Regions from separate parts of the Rhizobium sp. NPDC090279 genome, predicted to be linked through region 1. Evidence: predicted binding sites of a transcription regulator. Region 1 holds the regulator's gene; the other holds the start of a gene.
What was found. Region 1 encodes PhoB, which activates phosphate uptake and scavenging genes when phosphate is short. Its sites were predicted from a motif close to TGTCATNNANCTGTCAT; they were not measured.

Region 1 (7,288 bases):
AGCCTCCTCATCGAAACGGGCATAGGCGCGGACATTTTCCGGCGTCGAGAAATCGGCGACCAGAAGATCAACGGGACCATCGCCCTTGGTCTGTACCGTGAACTTGCCTTCGAACTTCAGCGAGGTGCCGAGCAGCACGGTCAGGACAATAGCCTCGGCCAGTAGGCGCGCAACCGGCGTCGGATAGTCGTGCCGGGCAAGGATTGCATCCAACAACGGGCCAAGCTGCACGGCACGGCCGCGCACATCGAGACCCTCCACCTGGAAGGGCACAACGTGATCGTCACCGGCAAAATCGAACTGACCCAGCGAGGCTGCATTTTCGGCCATTGCTTTACTCCTGGAGCATGACGCCGAAAAGTGAGAGCGGTTTTCGGGCGACGTCATGCTCTATTTCTTCGATTCTAGACCGGATTCAGGTCTTAGGTCGCTTCGACCTAAGACCATCCGGCTCTAGGGCCCGCGCTCTCAAGCGCGGCTTCTATCCTCAGATTGCACCCAGGCACCAAGCAAGAATCGACTTCTGCGCATGAAGGCGGTTTTCCGCCTCATCGAAGACAACGGATTGCGGACCGTCGATCACCTCGTCCGTTACCTCCTCGCCGCGATGGGCGGGCAGGCAATGCATGAACAACGCGTCTTTGCCGGCCTGTGCCATCAAAGCCTTGTTGACCTGATAGGGCTGGAAGACGTTGTGACCGCGGGCCCGGTGCTCCTGATTCATGGAAACCCAGGTATCGGTTACCACGCAATCGACGCCGGCGACCGCACGGTCTGCATCATGCGAGAGCATGATTTCGGCGCCCTCGTTGCGGGCCCAGTTCAGATAGTGATCCTTGGGCTCGGAACCAAGGGGCACTGCCATATTCATGCGATAGCCGAAACGTGCGGCACCTTCGATCAGCGAATGCAGCACGTTATTGCCATCGCCGGTCCAGGCAACGGTCTTGCCTTTGATCGGGCCGCGATGCTCCTCGAAGGTCATGATATCGGCCATGATCTGGCAGGGATGCGTGTCGTCCGTCAGCGCGTTGATGACCGGAACGGTCGCGTGTTCCGCCAGCTCCAGCAGGCGCGAATGATCGGTTGTGCGGATCATGATCGCGTCGACATAGCGCGACAGCACCTTTGCCGTATCGCCGATCGTCTCGGCGCGGCCAAGCTGCATCTCGGTGCCGGACAGGAACAGCGTCTCGCCGCCCAGCTGGCGCATGCCGACGTCGAAGGAAACGCGGGTGCGGGTGGATGGCTTCTCGAAGATCATCGCCAGCATCTTGCCGGCGAGCGGCTTGTCGGCCGTGCCAGCCTTCAGCGCCTGCTTTCGCACGATGGCATCATCGATGATGCTGCGCAGATCGGCGGTGGGAACAGCAGAGAGGTCGAGAAAGTGTTTCGGAGAAGCCATGTCCTTACCTGTACTCCAGAAAAAACAATAACGCCCGCGTGGGGCAGGAACGCCCCGACTGCGGGCGTTGAGTTCAAGCCGATTTCTTGGTGCGGGCTGCGCGTGCGCGCTCGGCGGCACGCTCGAGGCGAGTAAGACCTTCGCGCGCTTCCTCAGCGGTCACCACGAGCGGCGGCAGCAGACGAATGACGTTGTCGCCGGCCAGAACGCCTAGCAGATGCTCGGCGCGAACCGCCTGCAGAAGCTCGGCCTGCGGAATTGCACTCTTGATGCCGAGCATGAGGCCTTCGCCGCGAACGTCCTCGATGATGTCGGGGAAGCGATCCTTGAGCGAGGCAAGTCCCTGACGGAAGATCAGGGCGATATCGCGGACATGCTGCAGGAAGCCTTCGGCGAGCACGATGTCGAGGACGGCATTGCCGACCGCCATGGCGAGCGGATTGCCGCCATAGGTCGAGCCGTGCGTGCCGGCCTTCATGCCCGAGGCGGCTTCCGCGGTGGCAAGGCATGCGCCGAGCGGGAAACCGCCGCCGATACCCTTGGCGACCGCCATGATGTCCGGCTTGATACCAGCCCATTCATGGGCGAAGAGCTTACCCGTGCGGCCGACGCCGCATTGTACTTCATCGAGAACCAGCAGCAGGCCGTGTTCGTCGCAGATCTCACGCAGGCCGCGCAGGAATTCGTTGGTCGCCGGGCGGATGCCGCCCTCGCCCTGCACAGGCTCGATCAGGATCGCGGCCGTCGCATCGGTGATGGCGGCACGCACGGCATCGAGATCGCCGAAAGGCACCTGATCGAAGCCCGGCGCCTTCGGGCCGAAGCCCTCGATATATTTTTCCTGACCGCCGGCGGCGATCGTCGCGATGGTGCGGCCATGGAAGGCGCCCTCGAAGGTGATGATGTGGAACTTTTCGGGATGTCCCTTGGCGAACTGATAGCGCCGCGCCGTCTTGATGGCGCATTCGAGCGCCTCGGCGCCTGAGTTGGTGAAAAACACCTTGTCGGCGAAGGTCACGTCCGTCAACCGCTTCGAAAGCTTCTCCTGACCGGGCACCTCGTAGAGGTTGGACAGATGCCACACCTTGTCGGCCTGCGCCTTCAGTTCCGCGACGAGATGGGGGTGCGCATGGCCGAGCGAATTAACCGCAACGCCGGCTGCGAAATCGAGGTAGCGTTCGCCGCTTTCCGTGATCAGCCAGACGCCTTCGCCTCGCTCGAACCGCAGCGGAGCACGCATGTAGGTGTCATAAAGCGGCGCGGTCTCGGCCATGGCCATATCTCCTCGATCACAACTTTAAGGACCGATCGCTTCCGTTTGATGAAACGGGTCCGAAAAAATCAAAAATGCCGCCTTGCGGCGGCCTGCGCACTATTGATGTTTTGCACCGCGATGTCAACAAAACTGCCGTTTTGGCAGGTGCGAGAAAGCGCTTGCGGGCAAAAGGGATAGGTTCGGCGGCGGCTATTGCAGAAATGCCACGCCGGGACAGCAAGTTGGGGAAAACCTCGAAATCGATTCCTCAAGATTCCCGCGACTCTTGTCACGGAGTCAGCCTCACACTAGGTTAAAAAGCAATTGCTAGACTGCATGCGGCGGAACTAGTCACCACAATTTTAGAGCGTTTCGCGCCTCGACCCCATACGAGGCAATGGTGAGGGATTCTGCCATCGGAAACGCGACAGCGGAGACAGGGCATGAATTGGACAGACGAACGCGTCGAGAAGCTGAAAAAGCTATGGTCCGAAGGGTTGAGCGCCAGCCAGATCGCTGCGCAGCTTGGTGGCGTGAGCCGTAACGCCGTCATCGGCAAGGTGCATCGCCTGAACCTTCCCGGCCGAGCGAAGGCGGGCGGCACGGCAACCGCAGCACGCACGCCGAAGCGCAGCGCCGCAGCTCCCCGCGCAGCGAGCTATGGAACGCGTGTTGCAACCCGCACCGTGGTCACCCGCCAGCAGGGCGCAACCATGCTGAGGGAAGAAGTCGAGATCGATGCCGTCAACGAGATCCAGTATCGCCCGGCCACCAATGTCGTCGTCCCGATCTCCCGGCGCCTCGGCCTGACGGAACTGACCGAGCGCACCTGCAAGTGGCCGGTCGGCGATCCCTTGAAGGACGATTTCCACTTCTGCGGCAACGAGAGCCCAGATGCATCGCCCTATTGCGGCTACCATCAGCGCCTGGCCTATCAGCCGGTGCATGAGCGGCGTCGGCCGGCGCAACCGCGCGGCTGAGATGCCCCATAATTGAGGTAAAGAAACGGGCCCTTTGGGGCCCGTTTTCTGTTTCCGCCGCTATGTTGAGTGCCTGATCGGGTATTCCCGCTCAGGCCTCCATGGAGTAGCCCGCGCCGCGAACGGTGCGGATGACATCCTGCATATTGGAGAAGTTGAGCGCCTTGCGCAGGCGGCCGACATGGACGTCGACAGTACGTTCGTCGACATAGATATCGTGTCCCCAAACGCCGTCGAGCAGCTGCGAACGCGAGAAGACACGGCCCGGCGAGGACATCAGGAATTCCAGCAGGCGGAATTCCGTCGGCCCCAACCGCACTTCGCGGCTCTTGCGGTGAACGCGATGGGTCTCGCGGTCGAGCTCGATATCGCCACAACGAAGCACCGTGGAGAGAACCTCCGGACGGGCGCGCCGCAGCATCGCCTTGACGCGAGCCATCAGCTCCGGCGTCGAGAACGGCTTGACGACGTAGTCGTCCGCGCCGGTGGAAAGACCACGCACGCGCTCGCTCTCCTCGCCGCGGGCCGTCAGCATGATGATCGGCAGCCGCTCCGTCTCCGGCCGCATACGCAGCCGGCGGCAGAGCTCGATGCCGGATACACCGGGGAGCATCCAGTCGAGGATCAGAAGGTCGGGGATGCGCTCCTGGAGACGCAGCTCGGCCTCATCGCCTCTGAGGATCGTATCGACCTCGAAGCCTTCGGCCTCGAGATTGTAGCGCAGCAGAACGCTGAGCGCTTCCTCGTCTTCTACAACAGCAACTCTCGGAACCATGCGCCTATGGTCTCCTTTCTTCGCTTCCAGATTATTCCGTCACTGCGCCGACGGTGTTGGCGGTATCGTCTTTCGGGCGCTCGCCTTCCGGCTGGGCACCGGTCGCCATGTAATAGATCGTCTCGGCGATGTTGGTGGCATGGTCGCCGATGCGCTCGATGTTCTTGGCGCAGAAGAGAAGATGCGTGCAGGTGGTGATGTTGCGCGGATCTTCCATCATGTAGGTCAGCATCTCGCGGAACAGCGAGGTGTACATCGCGTCGATTTCCTCGTCGCGTTCGCGGATCGACACGGCCTTGTCCGGCGAGCGGGTGGCGTAGACGTCGAGGACTTCTTTGAGCTGGCTCAGCGCCAGTTCGGACAGGTGTTCGATGCCGCGGGCGAGACGACGGGGAACACCGGTGCCCTGCACGGCGATGACGCGCTTGGCGGTGTTCTTGCCGAGATCGCCGACGCGCTCCAGATCGGAGGCGATGCGGATCGAGCCCATGATCTCGCGCAGGTCGGCCGCCATCGGCTGACGACGAGCGATGGTGACGATCGCCTTGTCGCCGACTTCGCGCTCGGCATGGTCGAGAACGACGTCGTCGGAGATGACCTTCTGGGCGAGGCCGGTATCGCTGTTGACCAGCGCGCGGACGCTGTCGCTGACCATCTGCTCGGCCAGACCGCCCATTTCAGCAATGCGGCGCGTCAGGAACTTCAGGTCTTCGTCATAGGCAGAGAGAATGTGAGTGGAGACCATTTTTCTATCCTCAAGGTAAACTGTGTGAAAGGAGCCGCGCGCCTGACATCATCAACCAAAACGGCCCATGATGTAATCCTGCGTGCGGAAATCGTCGGGATTGGTGAACATCTTATCGGTGTCGTTCTCCTCAACCAGATGGCCGAGATGGAACATTGCGGTGCGTTGCGAGACGCGGGCTGCCTGCTGCATGGAATGCGTCACGATGACGATCGTGAAATTTTCCCGCAGCTCATGGATAAGGTCTTCGACCTTGGCGGTTGCGATCGGATCGAGCGCCGAACAGGGCTCGTCCATCAGGATGACCTCGGGGCTGACGGCAACGGCGCGGGCGATGCACAGGCGCTGCTGCTGACCACCCGACAGGCTCGTGCCGGCATCGTGGAGGCGATCCCGGACTTCGCCCCAAAGGCCTGCCTTCTGCAGGCTGGTCTCGACGATATGATCGAGATCGGCCTTGGAGCGATGCAGGCCATGGATACGAGGCCCGTAGGCGACATTCTCGTAGATCGACTTCGGAAACGGATTGGGCTTCTGGAAGACCATGCCCACCCGAGCGCGCAATTCCACGACATCGATGCTGTTGTCGTAGACATCCCGATCGTCGAGCGTGATCTTGCCGGTAACCCGGCACGTCTCGATCGTATCGTTCATGCGGTTGAGGCAACGCAGGAAGGTAGACTTGCCGCAGCCGGACGGGCCGATGAGCGCCGTGACCGTGTTGGCGCGGATCTTCAGATTGACGTCGAAGAGCGCGCGCTTGTCGCCGTAAAAGACCGAAACGTCCTGGCCGATCATCTTGTAGGGGATCGTCATCATCTTCTTGGTCAATGCTCTTTCGCTTGCGGCTTCCGTCATCATGTTCATTTGATGGCCCTCCCCTACCAGCGCCGTTCGAAGCGGCGGCGCAGCAGGATGGCGCCGATATTCATCGCGACGAGGAAGAAGAGCAGGACGATGATGGCCCCCGACGTCCTTTCGACGAAGGCACGCTCGGCTTCGCTCGCCCACATGTAGATCTGCACCGGCAGCGCGGTCGAAGGATCGAGCGGCGATGCTGGATAGTTGGCGACGAAGGCGACCATGCCGATCAAGAGCAGCGGCGCCGTCTCGCCGAGCGCATGAGCAAGGCCGAGGATCGTGCCCGTCAGGATGCCGGGCATGGCGAGCGGCAGCACATGATGGAAGACCATCTGCATGCGCGACGCGCCGAGCCCGAGGGCGGCACTGCGGATCGACGGCGGCACGGCCCGCAGCGCCGAGCGGGTGGCGATGATGATCATCGGCAGCGTCATCAGGCTGAGCACCAGCCCGCCGACCAGCGAGGCCGAGCGCGGCAGACCCATCATGTTGATGAAGACCGAGAGGCCCAGCAGGCCGTAGACGATCGAGGGCACCGCGGCGAGGTTGTTGATGTTGACCTCGATCAGATCCGTCAGCCGGTTCTTCGGCGCGAACTCCTCCAGATAGATCGACGCCGCAACGCCGACCGGCAAGGCGAGCACGAGCACGGTCAGCATCAGATAGAGCGAGCCGATCAACGCGACACCGAGACCGGCGGCTTCGGGCCGGCTCGAATTGCCCGACACGAAGAGGCCGCTGTTGAAGGCCTTGTACAGCGCGCCGCTATCGCCGAGCTGCTTCATCCAGGCGACCTGCCGGTCGGATACCTTGCGGTCCTTTTCGTCGACGGTCAGATCGATCTGCCCCTTGTTGGCGGAATCGATGTTGGCGCTGGCGAGAAAAGTGACGTTCTGCGTCGTCCCCATGATCGAAGGGTTGGCGACGACCCTGTCGCGCAACGCGACCCTTGCCCCCTCCGATACCATCGCCGTCGCCTCGCGAACGAGCGCTCGGTTGGCCGGATCGATACCGAGCACCTTCACCAGCGCGTCGCGCACCAGAAGCGGATAGTTGGCTGCTATCAGCACCTGCGGATCGCTTATGCGCTTGCCTGCGGGGTCAATCACCTTCTCGGTGAATTCGATCGGCAAGGTGATCGAGGTCTGAACGAAGGCGGTATAGCCCGTGCGGACCACGGTCGAGACCAGGATGGCGAGGAAGACGAGGCCGAAGATGACGGCGGTGATGCCATAGGCACGAAAGCGGCGCTCGGCGGCATAGCGCC
Region 2 (7,288 bases), 370 kb from region 1:
CTTTTTGAAGGAACCGCCTTCCTCTATAGTGAGGCCGGCTCCGTGATCGGCCTTAACCAGCGCGGCAAGCCATGTCTAGCCAAAGCCGTGCTAACTCTTTAATAGAGCCGCGCAAGCACGTGCCATATGCGGCTCGCTTGGTTCAAGACAGGAAGCCGATTATTGAAATTGCCCGATCCGAAAAGCAAAAGCGTCGACAGCGAGGCCATCACCGGCATGCTGAAACGCATTATCGCTGAGAACGGCCGCGACCACATCCGCGGCTATGCTGTCGCGATCACCTGCCTGATCCTCGTTGCCCTATCGACTGCTTACATCGGCTATATCGTCAAAGCGGTCATCGACAGCGCCTTCATCGCGCGCGATATCACCGATGCCTGGAAAATTTGCTTCAGCATCTTCCTCGTTTTCGTGGTGCGCGGCTTTGCGGGATATTTCCAATCGGTCATCCTGTCGAAAATCGGCAACAACATCATCGCCCGCTACCAGCGCCGCCTCTATTCGCATCTGATGACGCTGTCGGTCGGCTTCTTCAACGAAGCCCGCTCCGCGCAGCTCGCCGCCCGGATCAGCCAGAACGTCTCGGGCATCCGCGACGTCATGAACCTGACGATCACGTCGACGGCGCGCGACCTTCTGACCTTCATAGCCTTGCTCTGCGTCATGGTCTTCCAGGACCCGGTGCTCAGCATCGCATTCGTCGTCATCGCGCCGCCGCTCTTCTTCGCGCTGCGTTATATCTCCAAGCGTCTGCGCGCGGCCACGCGCGATGCGATCGTCCTGAACAGCCATGTGCTCGGCGCGATGCAGGAAACCATCCAGGGCATTTCCATCGTCAAGGCCTTCACGATGGAAGAAGAGCTCGAGCGCAAGATCAACAAGCTCATCACGGCAGCCGAGCATCGGCAGAACCGCATTGCCCGCCTTTCGGAGCGCAACGGCCCCCTTATCGAAACCGTCGCCGGCTTCGCGATCGCCAGCCTCTTTGCCTATGCCGCCTATCGCTCGATCTACGACAACGTCTCGCCAGGCGTGTTCTTCTCCTTCGCCACCTCGCTGCTGCTTGCCTATGATCCAGCGCGGCGCCTTGCCAAGCTGCAGGTGCAGCTGGAGCGCGCGGTCGTCAATGCGCGGATGATCTACGAATTGCTCGACATGGAGCCGCGCCAGCGCGACCTGCCGGATGCCAAGCCGCTCGTTGTCACCGATGCCCGCATCGAATTCCGCGACGTTCATTTCGCCTATGGCGACGAAGCCGTCCTGTCCGGCGTCAATTTCTCGGCCGAGGGCGGCCAGACGACGGCGCTGGTCGGCCCTTCCGGCGCCGGCAAGTCCACCGTCATCAATCTGATCCCGCGCTTCTACGATCCGAAATCCGGCAGCATCTTCATCGACGGGCAGGATATCGCCCATGTGACGAAACAGTCGCTGCGGGAACAGCTCGCCTATGTCTCGCAGCAGCCCTATCTTTTCGAAGGCACGATCCGCGACAACATCCGCTACGGCCGCCCGAACGCGACCGATGCCGAGATCGAGGAAGCAGCCCGCCTTGCCTATGCGCATGATTTCATTGTCGCTCAGCCGATGGGCTACGACACGCCCGTCGGCGAAAACGGCGTGACGCTTTCCGGCGGTCAGCGGCAGCGCCTGTCGATCGCCCGCGCACTGGTGCGCAATGCGCCGATCCTGCTTCTGGACGAAGCGACCTCGGCGCTCGATACGGAATCCGAAGCGGCCGTGCAGAAGGCGCTGGAAGAGGCGATGAGCGGCCGCACGGTCGTCGTCATCGCGCACCGGCTGTCGACCGTGGTCCGGGCCGAGAAGATCGTCGTCATGCAAAACGGCCGGGTTGTCGAAGAGGGCAACCACGAGACGCTTGCGACGGCCGACAATGGCCTTTACGCTCGGCTCAACAACCTGCAGCTACCGGCCATATCAAGCAATTCCCGCAAATAGACGATAGAGACGACATGAGCGACGATGCGATGAAGCTGGTGGTGGTTGGCGCGGCGGGCCGCATGGGACAGGCTCTCATCCGTCTCATCCACGCGACCGACGGCGTAACCCTGCATGCAGCCGTCGCCCGTCCGGGTTCCGCCTTCATCGGCAAAGATGCCGGCGAGATTGCCGGACTGGGGCCGATCGGCATTCCCATGACCGACGATCCGCTCGCTGCCTTCCTTCATGCCGAAGGCGTCATCGATTTCACGACACCGGCAACCAGCGTCACCTTCGCCAACCTTGCCGCGCAGGCCCGCATCGTCCACATCATCGGCACGACCGGATGCTCGGACGAGGACGAAGCCAGGTTCAAGGCCGCCGCGCGCCATGCCCGCATCGTCAAATCGGGCAATATGGGCCTCGGCATCAACCTTTTGAGCGTGCTTGTCGAACAGGCGGCGCGCGCGCTTCCCTCCGCCGACTGGGATATCGAAGTGCTGGAGATGCATCACCGCCACAAGGTCGATGCGCCCTCGGGCACGGCGCTTCTGCTCGGCCAGGCGGCGGCGAAGGGCCGCGGCGTCGATCTCAACGACAACTCCGTGCGCGTGCGCGACGGCCATACCGGTCCGCGCCCGACGGGTACGATCGGCTTTGCGACCTTGCGCGGCGGCGGCGTGGTCGGCGATCATTCCGTCATCTTCGCCAGCGAAAGCGAGCGGTTGACTCTGTCGCACAATGCTGGCGACCGCTCGCTGTTTGCCCGAGGCGCGCTGCAAGCGGCGCTCTGGGCGCGCGACAAGAAACCCGGCTTCTATTCCATGCTCGATGTCCTCGGGCTCTCCACACGTTGACCTGATCCTGGAGCGGATCGGCATGGAACTGCCGACCCGCTCCAGCCTTTTATTGTCTCGCAATTCCGGACGGAAAACCGTTACGCACTTTTCCTGGAATTGCTCTATCAAGGAGAAATTTTATGAGCGGTACTCTCGTCCTCGTTCGCCATGGCCAAAGCGACTGGAATTTGAAGAATCTCTTTACCGGCTGGAAGGACCCCGATCTGACCGCGCTTGGCATCGAGGAAGCCCAGACCGGCGGCAAGGCGCTGGCCGACTACGGTATCAAGTACGACATCGCCTTCACGTCCGATCTCGTCCGCGCCCAGCACACGCTGAAGATCATCCTTGATGCCGTTGGCCAGCCGAACCTGGAGACCATCAAGAACCAGGCGCTGAACGAGCGCGATTACGGCGATCTCTCCGGCCTCAACAAGGATGACGCCCGCGCCAAGTGGGGCGAAGAGCAGGTTCACATCTGGCGCCGTTCCTACGACGTTCCCCCTCCCGGCGGCGAAAGCCTGCGCGACACCGGCGCCCGCGTCTGGCCCTATTACCTGACGGAAATCCTGCCGCGCGTGCTCGCCGGCCAGAACGTGCTGGTCGCCGCCCACGGCAACTCGCTGCGCTCGCTCGTCATGGTTCTCGACCGGCTGAGCAAGGAACAGATCCTGGCGCTCAACCTCGCGACCGGCGTGCCGATGGTCTACAAGCTCAAGGCCGATTCCACCGTCGCCTCGAAGGAAGTCCTCGGCGACATGTCCGGCGCGCATTGAGCGCAAGCCATTAGGGCCAAAAGCCCCTCACCCTAGCCCTCTCCCCGCAGGCGGGGAGAGGGGGAAAGACGCGCTTCGGCGGGCTCAGGAGGCCGGATGAGGGCTCGAGCCCCCTACCCTCAATTCTCGATCGTGAAACGCACCCTGTCGGCGGCGAAGCGGGAGATCGAATATTGCACCGGCACATTGTCGAGATCGGTATTTAGCGCCTGCGTGATGAGAACGATGGCGCCCGGAGATAATTGCAGATCGGTGAGATCGCCTTCGTCGGCATGCGTCGCCGTGATCTCGGTGACGACGCGCACGTAATCCGGCACGCCGAACTCGCGAAACGCCTTGGTGATCGACCCGGTCGCCCGGTAGGTCTCGGCGATCCCGCCAAAGCGATCAGCCGGAAACCAGCTGGTGGCGCGCGATACCGGACGATGGTCCGCCTGGCCGAGCGTTTCGAGCCTTATCAACGGCGCGCCGGTCTTGAGCTTAAGCTGCTTGGCCAATTCGGCGCTGGCAGCCTCCTCGCCCGATGCAAGCAGCACGCTACGGGTTTCGCGCACTTGATCGCCAATCCCTTGCGAAAAACGCGTCCGCTTCGAAATCGGAAAGCTTAGCCGCTCCTTGCGCTCGATCAGCGTGCCGCGCCCCTGCACGGCCCGGACGATCCCCTCCTGCGCCAGCGCCGCGAGCGCGCTCCGGATCGTATGCCGGTTGACGCCGAACTGCAGCGCCAGCGTCGTTTCCGGCGGCACCATGCCTGTTTCGTCGAAATCGCCATGATTGATCGACGTGCGAATCCGGTCGGCAATCTGCCGCCAGAGCGCCACGCCCGTCTGCCTCTGTATCTTCTGCCCTGCCATTACGCCCACTCGCCCTGTCACACGCTTGTCACGACTCACTAATAGATATAAGACTATCTTGTATGGTTGTCTATATCAATAGACATTTGAAGGAAGGCGCGATGAATTCAGCACAAAGGCAGGAAGCGGCCGCACAGGAGCGCCGAGAGCGCAAGCGCGTCGCCGATCTTCTGGCACAGGCAGAGCGCGACGAGCTCGAGGCGGCCTGGGACGCATTGCCGAGCAAGCCGGCGGTGCAGCCGGTGCGCGGACCGGAAACCGGGCTCGTCATGGTGCGCGGCCGCATCGGCGGCGGCGGTTCCCCCTTCAACCTCGGCGAAGTCACGGTGACGCGCGCCACCATTCGGCTGGCATCCAACACCATCGGCCATGCGCACGCGCTTGGCACGGATCGCGAAAAGGCCCGGCTTTCGGCGATCTTCGACGCACTCTGGCAGCAGCCGGCCACCCGGGACTTCGTCGAAAAGGCCGTTCTGCAGCCGGTCACCGAGCGTATTGCAGACTATGATCGCAAGCGCGCCGAAGAGACGGCAGCGACCCGCGTCGATTTCTTCACCATGGTTCGCGGAGAAGATTGATGAGCCTTTCGAGCACCCCGACCTTCGGCAACGAGGCCCTGACCGGCGGTTTTACCGATCCGGTCTTCGACGCGCAAAGCGTCTTCAAGATGACGATGGACGCCATGGCGCGCCCGGGCACCCTGCAAACCGTTGTGGCCGACATCGCGCCGCCGGCGCCGCTCGGTGTTGCTGCCGGCGCCATCGGTCTGACCCTTTGCGACCATGACACGCCAGTCTGGCTTTCCAACAGCCTGACAAGATCGAGCCTGCCGGAATGGCTGGCCTTCCACACCGGAGCGCCCGTGATCGCGGAACGGCTGGAAGCCCATTTCGCCTTCGTCGAGGCCGGCATGGCGCTTTCCTCCTTCAGCCAGTTCGGCGTCGGTACCCAGGAATATCCTGATCGGTCGACGACGATCGTTCTGGAAATCGAAAGCCTGGAAGGCGGCAAGGAGCTGGCGCTTTCCGGCCCCGGCATCAAGGATGTGACCATGATCGCCCCGGTCGGCCTGCCGGATGCGCTGCTGCGCATCTGGAACGACAATCGCGCCCTCTTCCCGCGCGGCGTCGATCTCGTTCTGACCGCCGGCCGGCAATTCCTTTGCCTGCCGCGCACCACCAAGATCACCGCGACGGAGATGTAACATATGTATGTTGCCGTAAAGGGTGGCGAAACCGCCATCGCCAATGCTCACCGGCTGCTGGCCGACCGTCGTCGCGGCGACCGTTCGCTGCCGGCTGTTGGCATCGACCAGATCGTGGCGCAGCTCGCGCTCGCGGTCGATCGCGTCATGGCCGAAGCCTCGCTTTTTGACCGCGCACTGGCGGCCCTTGCCGTCCGACAGGCGCGCGGCGACATGATTGAAGCCATCTTCCTGCTACGCGCCTACCGCACGACGCTGCCGCGCTTCGGCTACTCCCAGCCGCTCGACACTGCGGCGATGAAGATCGAGCGCCGTATCTCCGCGACCTACAAGGACCTGCCGGGCGGCCAGCTTCTCGGCCCGACCTTCGACTATACTCACCGCCTGCTCGACCCGAGCCTCCTGACCGACGAGGCCGTCGACGAGCCGATGCAGCGTCCGGCCGAAGAGGGTCGCATCATGCGCGTTTCCGAAATCCTCGGACAAGAGGGGCTGATCGAGGGCGACGGCACCATGCCCGTCGACCACGAAATCGGCGACCTGACGCGCGAGCCGATGGAATTCCCGATGACCCGCGACCTTCGTCTGCAGGCGCTTGCTCGCGGCGATGAAGGCTTCCTGCTGGCGCTCGGCTATTCGACCCAGCGCGGCTATGGCCGCAACCACCCCTTCACCGGCGAAATCCGCATCGGCGAAGTGGAGGTCGAATTCGATGTGCCGGAACTCGGCTTTGCCGTCTCGCTCGGCCGCATCCAGGTGACCGAATGCCAGATGGTCAACCAGTTCGCCGGCTCGGCGAAGGCGCCGCCGCAGTTTACCCGCGGCTACGGGCTGGTGTTCGGGCAGAGCGAGCGCAAGGCCATGGCCATGTCGCTGGTCGACCGCGCGCTGCGGGCCGAGGAGCTTGGCGAAGACATTGTGGCACCGGCCCAGGACGAGGAATTCGTGATTTCCCACTCCGACAATGTGCAGGCGACCGGCTTCGTCGAACATCTGAAGCTGCCGCATTATGTCGACTTCCAGGCCGAGCTCGACCTGGTGCGGCGTATGCGCCGCGATTTCGAAGCCGCCCGAGACAGCGGCATGGACCCGATGACGGAGGCAGCCGAATGAGCGAACTGGCCACCTATAACTTCGCCTATCTCGACGAACAGACCAAGCGGATGATCCGCCGCGCCATCCTGAAGGCGATCGCCATACCCGGCTATCAGGTGCCCTTCGCCTCCCGCGAAATGCCGATGCCCTACGGCTGGGGCACCGGCGGCGTGCAGCTGACGGCGGCGATCATCGGTCCGGAGGATGTACTGAAGGTCATCGACCAGGGTGCCGACGACACGACCAATGCCGTCTCGATCCGCGCCTTCTTCCAGAAGGTCGCCAATGTCGCCGTGACCACCCGCACCGACGAAGCGACCATCATCCAGACGCGACACCGCATTCCGGAAACCAAGCTTGGCCCGAACCAGGTGCTGGTCTACCAGGTGCCGATCCCGGAACCCTTACGCTTCCTGGAGCCGCGCGAAACCGAGACGCGCAAGATGCACGCGCTCGAGGAATATGGCCTCATGCACGTGAAGCTCTACGAGGATATCGCGCGCAACGGCCGCATCGCCACCACCTATGCCTATCCGGTCAAGGTTGCCGGCCGCTATGTGATGGACCCGTCGCCAACGCCGA

Region 2: a site for PhoB is predicted at 4,423-4,439, ahead of phnF (phosphonate metabolism transcriptional regulator PhnF). Genes of this name have one in related genera too.

Annotation. Positions count from the first base shown of each region.
Region 1 is NZ_JBIVYI010000003.1:423,507-430,794, reverse strand. It holds gene ACIQWP_RS10110 (Hsp33 family molecular chaperone) at 1-330, opposite strand, end outside; gene argF (ornithine carbamoyltransferase) at 488-1,405, opposite strand; gene ACIQWP_RS10100 (aspartate aminotransferase family protein) at 1,479-2,678, opposite strand; gene ACIQWP_RS10095 (GcrA family cell cycle regulator) at 3,104-3,640, shown strand; gene phoB (phosphate regulon transcriptional regulator PhoB) at 3,732-4,415, opposite strand; gene phoU (phosphate signaling complex protein PhoU) at 4,447-5,160, opposite strand; gene pstB (phosphate ABC transporter ATP-binding protein PstB) at 5,212-6,027, opposite strand; gene pstA (phosphate ABC transporter permease PstA) at 6,042-7,288, opposite strand, start outside.
Region 2 is NZ_JBIVYI010000003.1:50,108-57,395, reverse strand. It holds gene ACIQWP_RS08205 (ABC transporter ATP-binding protein) at 217-1,956, shown strand; gene dapB (4-hydroxy-tetrahydrodipicolinate reductase) at 1,971-2,795, shown strand; gene ACIQWP_RS08195 (2,3-bisphosphoglycerate-dependent phosphoglycerate mutase) at 2,918-3,553, shown strand; gene phnF (phosphonate metabolism transcriptional regulator PhnF) at 3,673-4,407, opposite strand; gene phnG (phosphonate C-P lyase system protein PhnG) at 4,509-4,985, shown strand; gene phnH (phosphonate C-P lyase system protein PhnH) at 4,985-5,611, shown strand; gene ACIQWP_RS08175 (carbon-phosphorus lyase complex subunit PhnI) at 5,615-6,724, shown strand; gene ACIQWP_RS08170 (alpha-D-ribose 1-methylphosphonate 5-phosphate C-P-lyase PhnJ) at 6,721-7,288, shown strand, end outside.